3 regions of the Desulfomicrobium norvegicum genome follow, and region 3 is predicted to be linked to each of the others. Evidence: predicted binding sites of a transcription regulator. Region 3 holds the regulator's gene; each other region holds the start of a gene.
The links. Region 3 encodes sigma-54, which starts transcription at its own class of promoters, with help from an activator protein. Its sites were predicted from a motif close to CTGGCACGGNNNNTGCTT; they were not measured.
Positions count from the first base shown of each region.

Region 1: BMZ24_RS01830 (THxN family PEP-CTERM protein) is a predicted target of sigma-54. The motif match lies at 1,490-1,507, and genes of this name have one in related genera.
Region 2: flgF (flagellar basal-body rod protein FlgF) is a predicted target of sigma-54. The motif match lies at 2,474-2,491, and genes of this name have one in related genera.

Region 1 covers NZ_FOTO01000001.1:405,419-409,405, forward strand. The annotation lists gene BMZ24_RS01820 (CAAX prenyl protease-related protein) at 1-107, shown strand, start outside; gene BMZ24_RS01825 (hypothetical protein) at 148-459, opposite strand; gene BMZ24_RS01830 (THxN family PEP-CTERM protein) at 666-1,445, opposite strand; gene BMZ24_RS01835 (PilZ domain-containing protein) at 1,702-2,052, opposite strand; gene BMZ24_RS01840 (putative bifunctional diguanylate cyclase/phosphodiesterase) at 2,514-3,987, opposite strand, start outside.
Region 2 covers NZ_FOTO01000001.1:660,809-664,795, forward strand. The annotation lists gene flgA (flagellar basal body P-ring formation chaperone FlgA) at 1-806, opposite strand, end outside; gene flgG (flagellar basal-body rod protein FlgG) at 810-1,592, opposite strand; gene flgF (flagellar basal-body rod protein FlgF) at 1,670-2,446, opposite strand; tRNA gene BMZ24_RS03010 (tRNA-Gly) at 2,583-2,657, shown strand; gene BMZ24_RS03015 (ribosome maturation factor RimP) at 2,746-3,234, shown strand; gene nusA (transcription termination factor NusA) at 3,283-3,987, shown strand, end outside.
Region 3 covers NZ_FOTO01000023.1:7,330-11,316, reverse strand. The annotation lists gene BMZ24_RS18915 (KdsC family phosphatase) at 1-329, shown strand, start outside; gene lptC (LPS export ABC transporter periplasmic protein LptC) at 326-862, shown strand; gene BMZ24_RS18905 (LptA/OstA family protein) at 878-1,390, shown strand; gene lptB (LPS export ABC transporter ATP-binding protein) at 1,387-2,109, shown strand; gene rpoN (RNA polymerase factor sigma-54) at 2,216-3,643, shown strand; gene hpf (ribosome hibernation-promoting factor, HPF/YfiA family) at 3,714-3,987, shown strand, end outside.

The sequences.
Region 1 (3,987 bases), on a different contig from region 3:
TGCTCTACAGAACCAGGAGTCTGGCGCACTGCGTCCTGGCTCACGCAGTGACCAATCTGGCCCTGGCCGCATTTGTGCTGAACACGGAAAAATGGTGGTTTTGGTAAATTCAGGGGAGATGGTTCGGCAGGTTCCATCAGTCAAACCTCACATCAGCGAAATTCCACCGTAAAGAAGGCCGACGAAAACTCCGAAATTGAAGGCAAAGACCCATCGACTCCCGAAGCGATGGATCTTGTACAGCGACACGGCCACGCTCGCGATGCAGATCAGGACAACGACAATCCAGCCCAGGCTCGACCCGCCCCATTCGACGATGCTTTTCGCCACATAGATCTGACCATAGCCGAGCAGCATCCCGTGGGCCAGGGAGACGGCCCCTACCCGGCTCATGAAATCGTCCAGGGCCTGCATGCCCTGACAAACAAGAATCGCGGCAATGGCCAGCAATATCTCCATCTGCAGACTCTCCCTCATGGATACGCGGGCACCAAAAACTCCTCCGGTTCGCATGCAATCATGCACAATCTGCAACAAACAGCCGCAGTTACGCCGGTCCATTTCCAGTTCAGCGTCCCTTGAAGAGCACGCGCATGGACGCGGAAGCAAAAAAGGCCGGGCAGCTCATGCTCCCCGGCCTTTCTCTGATGATCGAAAGCGCGTGATCAATTCTTCCTGTTCCGTCGCGCCGCCAAGCCCAGGCCAAGCAGGCCGGCGCCAAGAAGAAGCATGGTGGCCGGTTCGGGGACTGGCGCCACCGAGATACCCAGGTAGAACTGCGCCGACGTGCTGCCGTCCTCGTTTGCAAGCCAGCCATAATAGTCTGTATCCACACCGAGCTGACTGACAATGTAATCATGATAGGCGCCCGTGAGGAGTCCGAAGCCGTCACTCAAGAAGGAGAAGTTGTATGTATAACCATCGTAGTCGAATGCGCCGCTGGTTGCGCCCGGATCGGTGAGAACGAAGATATCCATGGGCGTTGCAACATTACTGTTTGGAGTCTCAAAGAACAGAAATTCAAGAAATGTTTTTTCGACAGGAAGAGGCTGTCCAGCAGGAATGTAAGGTGTAAATTCAACATTAGCCTCAACTTTCCCGTACGCAAGATTAGGAAATGATGAACTCATCAAGTAATTAAAGTGTGTAATTGACACTACCTCTACAGCGGACCCAGAAGTCATCAGATCGTTTCCCCCGACAGGACCGTCGATCACAAGATAACTTTGCAATCCTGTTTTAGAAAAAACGGATGGCACTCCCCAAGAGAGCTTTCTTCCGTCGGGACTCAGCGCCATATAATCCTGATTGGCATCTTCGTTGCTCCAATCGATAAAAACAGCATCATTGACATACGACCACTGTGTCACCAGCGCTGCGGAAGCAAATGTTGCTGAAAAGATGAATGCCACCGCCAGACATGTTGCTGATAGTTTCTTCTTCACAGTAGTACTCCGATGTTAAATAATTATGTCGTTCTCTCACAACTTAGCACCAAACGTGCCAAAACATAACTACTGTATATTGCAATATTATTTAACAAAAAATTCTCAAAACAAACATAAACTGTAAAATTTTTCGACATACTTCCGGGGCAAACTTACACGCCAGCAAACACAATCCGAAAATCCCCGGAAGCTTTGAGTATGCCAGCCAAAACTTCACATGTGCAAAGCCCTTTCGTGTGATGCACCGCAAAGATCAGTTCGACTTCTGCGCGTCCACTTCCGGAGAAGCGATGGGAACGGCAAGCTCCACGCCAACGGAATACGTGCCCATGAGCGAGGATTCGTCGGTCTGGCCCCAGCGGACGTGGCCCTGATAGCTGTCGCTCAAATCATAGCCATCCACTTCCCTTCCGGGACTTGCGATGATCGACAAGACATCGCCAACGTTGAAGGCGCAATCCGTCTCTATGAGAAACCCTTGCCTGCTCATGTTGAGAATACGACCCAATACGATCGTGTCTTTTTTCTTCCCGCATATGATACCGCAGGGAAACAGGCAGGCGTGACGCTTCCATTTTCTGATTTTTTGTTCTGTCGTCGACATGGTTTGTCCTACCTTGAGGCGTTTTGTATATTTTCAAGCATCCAGTGCGCGATCTTGATTGAAAACTTTGATAATGAACACATTTCCCCATCACATTAAGCAACGAACGTACCAGCAAGCCCGAGCCGCATCGGCACGGCCATACAATGTATTACATGATACCTACGCACCCTGAAGTCGTGCACATCAGAAAAATTTCGAAGAGTTGTAAGACTTCACGTTCGGCACTGTCGGAAAAATTTACATACGAGGCATCGTTTTTTTCCGTTCACGGCAATGCGGTAACAAGCCTGGGTCGACGAGGCCCTGTCGGCCCTGGATCCTGGAGACGTGCATACCGCGCCAAAGGCCTCAAAAGACGCCGTCAAGCACCCAAAGGGTCGCACAGAAACGCCTGGTTTCCGCTCGGCGGGGATCGCGGTCAGCGAAACCACTTTTTGGCATGGAACATGATAGACCAATCATGAAAAACAGTTCCAGGTTCCGGCAAATACTCGTGACATAGCCGGCGGCGCGGACAAATGGCGGATGCCTCTCCTTGCTAACGATGAAGCAACCCCGTCATTCATTGCGTTGCCAGGCAACGAAATCACGAGTTGAGCATACCCCTCCCTGATAAGCCACCAGGGGGGGGGATTTTTTTTTTGGGGGGGGGGGGGGGGGTACGAGGGATTTCTTTGAGTGGCGAGTGCCGCGAAGGCTTCGGTGGCCATTGGCCGACCCAAGTAGTATCCTTGTCCTTCGGCACAATGATGTTTTTTGAAGAAGGCATGCTGCGTCTGCGTTTCAATGCCTTCGGCCACGATTTGATGATTAAAGCCCCGCGCCATCGCCAAGAGGGCCGTGGCCACTGCCTTGCCCGATTTGGCCTCGATGTTGTGCACGAACGACTTGTCGATCTTGACCGTACCAATCGGAAATTCCCGTAAAAAACTCAAACTGCCATACCCTGTGCCGAAGTTGTCCACGGCAATCTGCACGCCGAGGTTCTTGAGCGCATGCAAGGCAGGCAGAGCCTGTTGCGAATCCCGCGACAGGCCGTTTTCGCTCATTTCAATTTGCAGAAAACGCGGATCCAGTCCTGTCTCGCGCAGGATGGCGCGGACTCCAGCCAAAAAATTCCTGTCGCTGAATTCAACCGCCGAGACATTGACCGCGATCCGGCTCAGGTTAAGCCCCGCCTGCAACCACGCCTGCGCCTGCCTGCAGGACTCACGGATCACCCACTGCCCAATCGGCAGAATGAGCCCGCAACTCTCGGCAACTGTGAGGAACTGAGCCGGGAAGTTGAGCTGATGATCGGAACGCTTCCAGCGCAGCAGGACCTCGGCGCCGGTGATGACGCCGCTCTCCAAATTCACCATCGGCTGGTAGTGCAAGATGAATTCGCCGTGGTCGAGAGCGCGCTTCAGCGCCAGCTCAGCGGACTTGCGCATGGTGCAACTGGAACTCGGACTCATGCTTGGGGTGAATATCTCGTAGTTGTTACGGCCGCTTCTTTTGGCTTGATACATCGCGATGTCCGCGTTGCGCATCAGCACCTCGGCGTCTTCGCCGTCATCCGGGTACATGCTGATGCCGATGCTCAAGGTGATGCGGAGCTCCTGCCCGGCAATGAGATGGGGTTCTCCCACGCTCTGGATCAGCTTCTCGGCGGCGTGAGCAGCGCTTTGCGCATCATCGACTTCCGGAAGCAGGACCACGAATTCGTCGCCACCGTGGCGGCTGACCGTATCCGAGGTGCGGACGCTGGCCTGCAGACGCTTGGCAACGGATTGCAGCAGCTGATCGCCAATACCATGCCCCATTGTGTCGTTGATATGCTTGAAATGGTCGAGGTCCAGGAACATCAGAGCCACTTTGTTGCCGTGGCGCTTTGCGAGCAAGATCGACTGCACCAGACGGTCAGTCAAAAGCGCCCGGTTCGGCAATCCC
Region 2 (3,987 bases), on a different contig from region 3:
TAGACAAGGGTCAAAATCTGCCCCTTGGCCACCACGGGAATGAATTCCACCGCGTCGGCACTGATGACCTGCCCCTCGCCCACCGCCGCGGTCATGCGCAGGGGCAGATTGCCTCCATCCCAGGGCGCTCGCGCCATGTAAGCCAGATTCTTGCGCGCAAAGCCCACCAGGCCCGGCTCCAGGATGTCGCCCCTGTTCAGGACGCGGGCGGCGCAAGGCACGGTCTTCCAGACATCGGCGAAAACCGTGCCCGTGAAGCTCTGCACCGGGCGCCCGTCCTCGGTCACGGCCTCAAGGCGCAGGCTGATCCGCCCCGGCGCGGGAGTGCCCACGGGAATGACACGGACCTGAATCGGCTCCTTTTCCGGAAGAAAGAGATAGTCCGCCATGCGATACTCGCGGATTTCCACTTCGCCCCCGTGATGGGCCAGTGCATTCGTCAAAATTTTGTCGATGGCCGGCCGCAGGGACAGGGAGCTGAGCACCTGTCCCCCGCGCTGGACCTGAACCTGATCGGGAACGTCCACGGACGGCAGGGCCGTCCCGAAGCGCTGCACGATCAGTTCCCGGAGCCTGGCCCCATTGAGGTTGGCCCTTGCACCATCGAATTTGGGAGAGGCCAAAAGTGGTACAGTTCCGATGCCTGCCAGGATGGCCTTGGCGTCCTCGCCCTCGGCGCGGGCCAGATCGTTCAGGGTGATGGCCGGTCCGTCCACGCACACGGCCCCGGCCACGATCAGCCGGCCCTGGGCCACGGCCAGGCAGGGACAGAGCAGAAGAACGAACAGAGCCACGAAAAAACGCATGAGCTACCTCTTCAACTGATTGGCGGTCTGCAGCATCGTGTCGGCCGTGGTGATGGACTTGGAGTTGGCCTCGTAGGCGCGCTGGCCCACGATCATGTTGACCATTTCTTCCACGATCTCCACGTTCGACATCTCCAGAAATCCCTGGGCCAGGGTGCCGGCATTGTTCTCTCCGGGCACGCTCTCCACCGCCTCGCCGGATCCGTCGGTCTGCACATAGAGGTTGCGCCCCATGGCCTTGAGACCGGCGGGGTTGACGAAGGTGTAGACCGGAATGTCCGTGCCGGCGATCTCCGCTCCGGCCTTGTCCACGCAGGTCAAACGGCCGTCCTCGGTCACGACGATGTTCTGCGTCTCTGGCGGGACGATGAATTCAGGCTGCAGGGGGTGCCCGTTGTCGGTCACGATGCGTCCGTCGCTGTCGAGCTTGAAGGCGCCGCTTCTGGTGTAGGACTCCTCGCCGCTGCGATCGACGCGGAAAAACCCGTCGCCCTCGATGACCAGATCGAGCTGGTTGCCCGTATTCTGGAAATCGCCCTGCGAAAATATCTTGTGCACGGACACGGGCCGCACGCCCATGCCGACCTGCATGCCCACGGGCAGGCGATCGCCTTCCTGGTTTGAAGAGCCCGCGATCTTCATGTTCTGGTACATGAGATCCTCGAACTCGGCCCTGTTCTTCTTGAACCCGGTGGTGTTCACGTTGGCCAGGTTATTGGCCGTGACATCGAGATTGAGCTGCTGGGCAATCATGCCCGAGGCGCTGGTCCATAAAGCGCGAATCATATCTTCTTCTCCTTGCGGGATCACCCGCGCCCATCCTGCGTCCCGCGATCAGGTCGCGGGCGGCAAGCCTAGGGATATTATCTGGGCGCACCGACCTCTGCGATGGCCTTCTTGTCCTGCTCGAACGAGCCGCTGATCATCTTCTGGTAGGCCTCGAAAGCACGCATGGCCTCGATCATGTTGACCATCTCCGAGACCACGTTCACGTTGGCCGCCTCCAGAAAGCCCTGCTCCACGGTGGAATCCTCGGCCGGGATGGCCTGTGCCTCCGCACCCGGGCGGATGCGCAGCAGGGAATTGCCCACCTTTTCCAGAACGCGAGGGTCCTCGACGCGAACCAGATCGATGGTATCGACAAGTTCGCCGTCAACGGAGAACCCGCCGTCGGCGTCAACCAGCACGGCTCCCCCTTCCGCTATCTGCAGGGGGCCGCCCTGGCCCAGGAGCTGATTGCCGTGGGCGTCCACGACAAAACCCTCGGCCGAGCGATGGTACACGCCCTGACGGGTCAGGAATTCCCCTTCGGGCGTCTGGACCCGGAAAAAACCGTCCCCTGCGATGGCCAGGTCAAGCGGGTTGCCCGTGCTCTTCATTGGTCCCTGGGACATGTCGATGACCGCCTCGGAAATCCTGGGCTGCGCCAAAAGATTGGGCTGCGGCCAGGGTACCTTCTCGTTCAGAGTGGTGTTAGGGTCGACCATGTCATGGGCATAGCGGCGAAAGGTATCCCGAAAGGCCAGTTTTTCGCTCTTGAAACCCGTGGTGTTCACGTTAGCCAAATTATTGGCGATGCTATCCAGTCGATGTTGCTGTGTAAGAGCCCCGAATACGGCGCTATAACTGCTGTCTTGCATGGGGGGTCCTCCTTGGTAACGCTCATTGAGCAAATACCAGGCCACTTGAAATGCATGATCGCCGGGTTCACAAGGGCCACGGGAAAAAAACACTTGACTGCCATCCCCCCACTCATGCAAGGGAAACGGTTGCAGAGCGGGTGTAGCTCAATGGCAGAGTACAAGCTTCCCAAGCTTGGAGTCGCGAGTTCGACCCTCGTCACCCGCTCCACTCCTGTATGTGGTCATACTGATTTTCGGTAGCTGATGGGGGTGGGCCTTTTCGTGGTCCACCTTTTTTTTTCCGATAGGCTTATAAGATGGACAAAAACGAAATACACGCGCGGCTCATGGAAATGGTGACTCCCCTGTGTCAGGCCCGGGACCTCGAAGTCTGGGGCATCGACCTGCTTTTCGCGGCCGGGGGACGGCACAAGATCGTACGGGTCTATCTGGACTCCGAACACGGGGTCGGCATCGACGAATGCTCGGAGGTCAGCAGACAGCTGAGCCTGGCCCTGGACGTGGAGGACATCATTCCCGGAGCATTCACACTGGAAGTGTCCTCGCCCGGCCTTGAGCGGCCGTTTTTCTCCTTGGAGCAGCTGCAGGCCCATGTGGGGCAGACGGTGCGCATCCGCATGGAAAACCCGCTTGAGGGCAGAAAAAATTTCAAGGGGCGTCTGCTCGGTGTCGAACCGCCCATGTTTACGCTGACCGACGACAGCAATACATTTGAATTGAACTGGGACGATGTGGGCAAGGCCAACCTCGTCTACGAGCCCTTTGATCAGGGCAAGAAACGATAAATTTCGGAATACGGCGGGTTGTTTCCGCACGGAGAACGGAGGACGTTCATGAATTTGGAACTCAAAAAAGCCATCGACCAGATCAGCAAGGACAAGGGCATCGACCGTGAAATGCTGATCGACACACTGGAAGAAGCCATTCGGGCCTCCGTGACCAAAAAATACGGTGACAAGATGGATATCGAGGTCACCTTCAATGAAGAGACCGGCGAGATCGAAGTCTACCAGTTCAAAATCGTGGTCGAAGAGGTCGAGGATCCCGACACGGAGATTCTCATGGTCGAAGCAGTCAAGCACGACCCCAACGTCGAGCTTGACGACGCCATCGGATTTCGCCTGCAGGTCGAGGATCTTGGCCGCATCGCCGCCCAGAGCGCCAAGCAGGTCATCATCCAGCGCATGCGCGACGCCGAACAGGAAATCATCTTCGAGGAATACAAGAACCGCAAAGGCGAGATCGTCAGCGGCATCATCCAGCGTCGTGACCGTTCCGGCTGGATCATCAACCTCGGCCGGACCGAGGCCCTCCTGCCCAAGGACAAGCAGATCCCGCGTGAACGCTTCCGTCAGGGCGACCGGGTCGAGGGACTCATCATCGACGTACGCAAGGAAGGACGCGGGCCGCAGATCATCATCACCCGTTCCGATCCCGAGTACATGACCGCCCTTTTCCGCCGTGAAGTGCCCGAAGTGGCCGACGGCACCGTGAACATCATGGGCGTGGCCCGTGACCCGGGCCTGCGCGCCAAGGTC
Region 3 (3,987 bases):
CAGTGCGCAGGCGGGTCACGGAGCTTGGCATCAGCCATTACTATCCCGGCCATCACCGCAAGGCCCCGATCCTGCGCCGGATTTCCGAAGAAACGGGCATCCCCTTGGCGCAGATGGCCTATGTCGGTGACGACTGGGTCGACGCGGCGCCCATGTCCCTGGTCGGACTGCCCATCGCCGTCCCCAACGCCCGCCCCGAGATACTCAAGCTCGCGGCCTGGACAACCAGATCCATGGGCGGCCAGGGCGCCGTGCGCGAAGCCATAGATTTCATCCTGCGCGCCCAGGGCAAACTCGAAGCTCTTTGGCAGGACTGGGTCCGGGAATGAAGCGGCTGCTGGTCGGGCTTTTGACCCTTGTCGTTCTGGCTGGAATCGCAATGCTCGGAAAACGGCTGCTCTGGCCCGAGCGCCTGGACAACCCGACGATCCGGAATCTGGATGTGGACTTGAGCCTCAAAGGCGTGAACCTGAGCCAGGGCAAGGACGGCAAGAAGCTCTGGAACCTCAGCGCCACCGGCGCCGACTACTCCGAAAACGGCGATGAACTCACCCTCGCCGCCCCGATCATCGTCTACTGGGGCGAGGAAGGCGGGGAACCCATCGAGGTTCGGGCGCCCAGGGGCCAGGTCTGGCAAAAAGAGGACCGGGCCAGAATGTGGGACGGGGTCAACGGCACCCAGGGCCAATACGTGATGCGCTCCGAGACCCTTGACTACACAGGACAAAACCGGACACTCGTTCTCGGCGGCACGGTTGAACTGACTGGCGAATCCATGCAGGGCCGCTCGGACACCCTGACATATTTTCTGGACACAGGGGACTTCCTGGCCCAAGGCAACGTCCAGGTCATCATGAACTGACAAGCGGGTTACCAAATGCGTTCACTCATACTTCTTCTCTTCCTCGCCTGTGCGACGCCTCTCTGGGCGGCCGAGACCGTCCCGGTCAAGATCACTTCCGACACCATGACCTACACCCAGAAAGGGGACCAGGTGATCTTCACCGGCTCCGTGTACGTCATTCGCCAGGACATCCAGCTCTGGTCCGACACGCTGACCGTGCTGCTGGAAAAAAAGGACGGCGCCAAGAACGCCACCCAGGGCGTGCCCGACGAGCAGGGAGCCATCAAGAAAATCATCGCCAAGGGCAACGTGCGCATAAAAGCGGACAAGGGTCGCACCGGCACCTGCGGAAAGGCCACCTATGAAGCCGACAAGGACCTTCTGACCATGGAAGACAGCCCCATGCTCATGGAAGGCGCCAACAAGATCCAGGGCGAGGTCATTAAGCTCTACATCAAGGAAAACCGCAGCGAAGTACTGGGCGGCAAGGGACGGGTCGAGGCCATCTTCAACACTCCCGCCGGCAAGCAGGGGCTTGGGCAGTGACCACCCTGACCGGGCAGAATCTGGCCAAGCGCTACGGAGCCAGGGATGTCGTGCGCGACATTGAACTTGACGTGAGCCAGGGCGAAGTGGTTGGCGTCCTGGGGCCCAACGGGGCAGGCAAGACGACCACATTCTACATGCTCGCGGGCATCGTGCGGCCCACGCGAGGGCAGGTCCTTCTGGACGGCCAGGACATAACCCGCTGGCCCCTGCACAGACGGGCCCGCGCGGGCATGAGCTATCTGCCGCAGGAAAGCTCCATCTTTCGCAAACTGACCGTGCGTCAGAACCTGCAACTGATTCTCGAATTTTCGGGATTCTCGCGGGAAGAGCAAAAGCGCACGGCGGACAGGCTGCTCGATGAACTGGGGATCACCCGCCTTGAAGGGCAGCTGGCCGCCTTTCTGTCCGGCGGAGAACGCCGCAGGCTGGAAATTGCCCGCGCCCTGATCCAGAATCCGAAATTCATCCTCCTGGACGAACCCTTCGCCGGCATCGATCCCCTGGCCGTGGACGACATCCAGGCCATCATCCGGGACCTTCGTGACAAGAACATCGGCGTGCTCATCTCCGACCACAATGTTCGCGAAACGCTCCAGATCTGCGACCGTGCATACCTTGTCCACGACGGCCGCATCATCCTGAACGGCAGCCCGGAAGAGATCGTCGCCGACCCGGGTGCGCGCAAGGTTTACCTCGGTGAAGGATTCAGCCTCTAGCGGACACGATTTTCCAAGGATTGCCAGGGCCTAAGCTTTATGGCAGATTCGTTACTGGGTAGTTTTTTAGCCTGCAATCCTCTGACACGGTGAAACCAAATCAATTATGGGCCTTGAACTCCGACAAAACCTCAAGCTGACGCAGCAGCTAGTCATGACACCGCAGCTGCAGCAGGCCATCAAGCTGCTTCAGCTCTCCAGATTCGAGCTTCTCGAAGCCGTTCAGCAGGAGCTGCTTGAGAACCCTATGCTTGAGGAGGGGGTCAAGGAAATTTCCGAGGAGCACGAAATCCAGGCTCCGGCCGAAACACGCCCGGAAGTCTCCTACGAAGACGCGGAACTGATGCGCAACGCGGACTGGGAAAACTACCTCGGCGATTTTTCAAGCACCGCCAAGCAAGTGCAGTTCAAGGAGACCGAGGCCCTGGAGGAGATGATGTCCTACGAGGCCAGGCTCTCGGGCAAGCCCTCCCTGGACGGTCATCTGCTGTGGCAGCTGTGTCTGTCCAACATCACCGAAGAAGAGGAGATGATCGGCGAGGCCATCATCGGCAACCTCGATTCCCAAGGCTACCTGATGAGCACCGCCGAGGACATCGCCTCCGAGACGCTCTCTCCCCTGGCCCTGGTGGAGTCCATGCTGCATCGTCTGCAGCGCTTCGATCCCGTGGGCGTGGCCGCGCGGTCTCCACGGGAATGCCTGCTCATCCAGCTGGAAATGCTGGGCCAGGACGATCCCATCCTGCTTTCCCTGGTGGGGGATCATCTCGAAGACATCGAGAAGCGACGCTACAAACCGCTCCTGCGCAAGTTCAAGATTCAGATGGAGGACCTCAAGGCCTATCTGGACATAATCCAGTCCCTGGACCCCATGCCGGGAGCCAGTTACGGCAGCGAGAGCACCATATATGTCAGCCCGGATGTCTTCGTGTACGAATACGAAGGGGATTTCGTCATCGTCATGAACGACGACGGCCTGCCCAAGCTGCAGCTGAGCCCCTACTACATGGACGACATGCACCTCGCGGTCAAAGGCCCGGACCGTGAATACCTGCATGACAAGATGCGCTCTGCCATGTGGCTCATGAAGAGCTTGCACCAAAGGCAAAGAACATTATACAAAGTGGTTGAAAGCATTGTCAGGTTTCAGCGGGGGTTTTTCGAACACGGCGTGACCAAGCTCAAACCGCTCATCCTCAAGGATGTGGCCGACGACATTGAAATGCACGAATCCACGGTCAGCCGGATCACCACGAACAAATACGTGGCCACCCCGCACGGCATCGTGGAACTGAAATTTTTCTTCAATTCCGCGCTGGAAATGGATGATGGAACTCAGGTCGGATCCGAATCGGTCAAGGCCATCATCAAGAAAATGGTCAGCGAGGAAGACCCGAAGCACCCCTACAGCGACGAAAAAATCGCCGCGGTGCTGAAAGAACGGCTGGACGTGAACATCGCCCGGCGAACAGTGGCCAAATATCGCGCAGTGCTGGGGATCGATTCCTCATCCAAGCGCAAACAGGTTTTTTGACATCCCGCCCTTTGGGCCGCCCCTTCCGGACGGCAAAAAGGGCTGACCCTCAACAATCGAGGAGGCTTCCATGAGGATTACCTTCAATTTCAAAAACTTCGATCCTTCCGACCATCTGCGCAAATACGCCAAAGACCGCTTCGGCAAGCTCGCCAAATTCACGGCCGGCACCCCCGACGCTGAACTGCAGGTCAATCTCGAAGTGGAGAAATTCCGGCATATCGCCGATATAGTGCTGACGGGGAAGAACGTACATATCTCCGCCCGCGAAGACAGCGAGGACATGTACTCCACCGTCGACCTCGTCTGGGACAAGCTTGAGGCCCAGATGCGCAAGGTCCGCG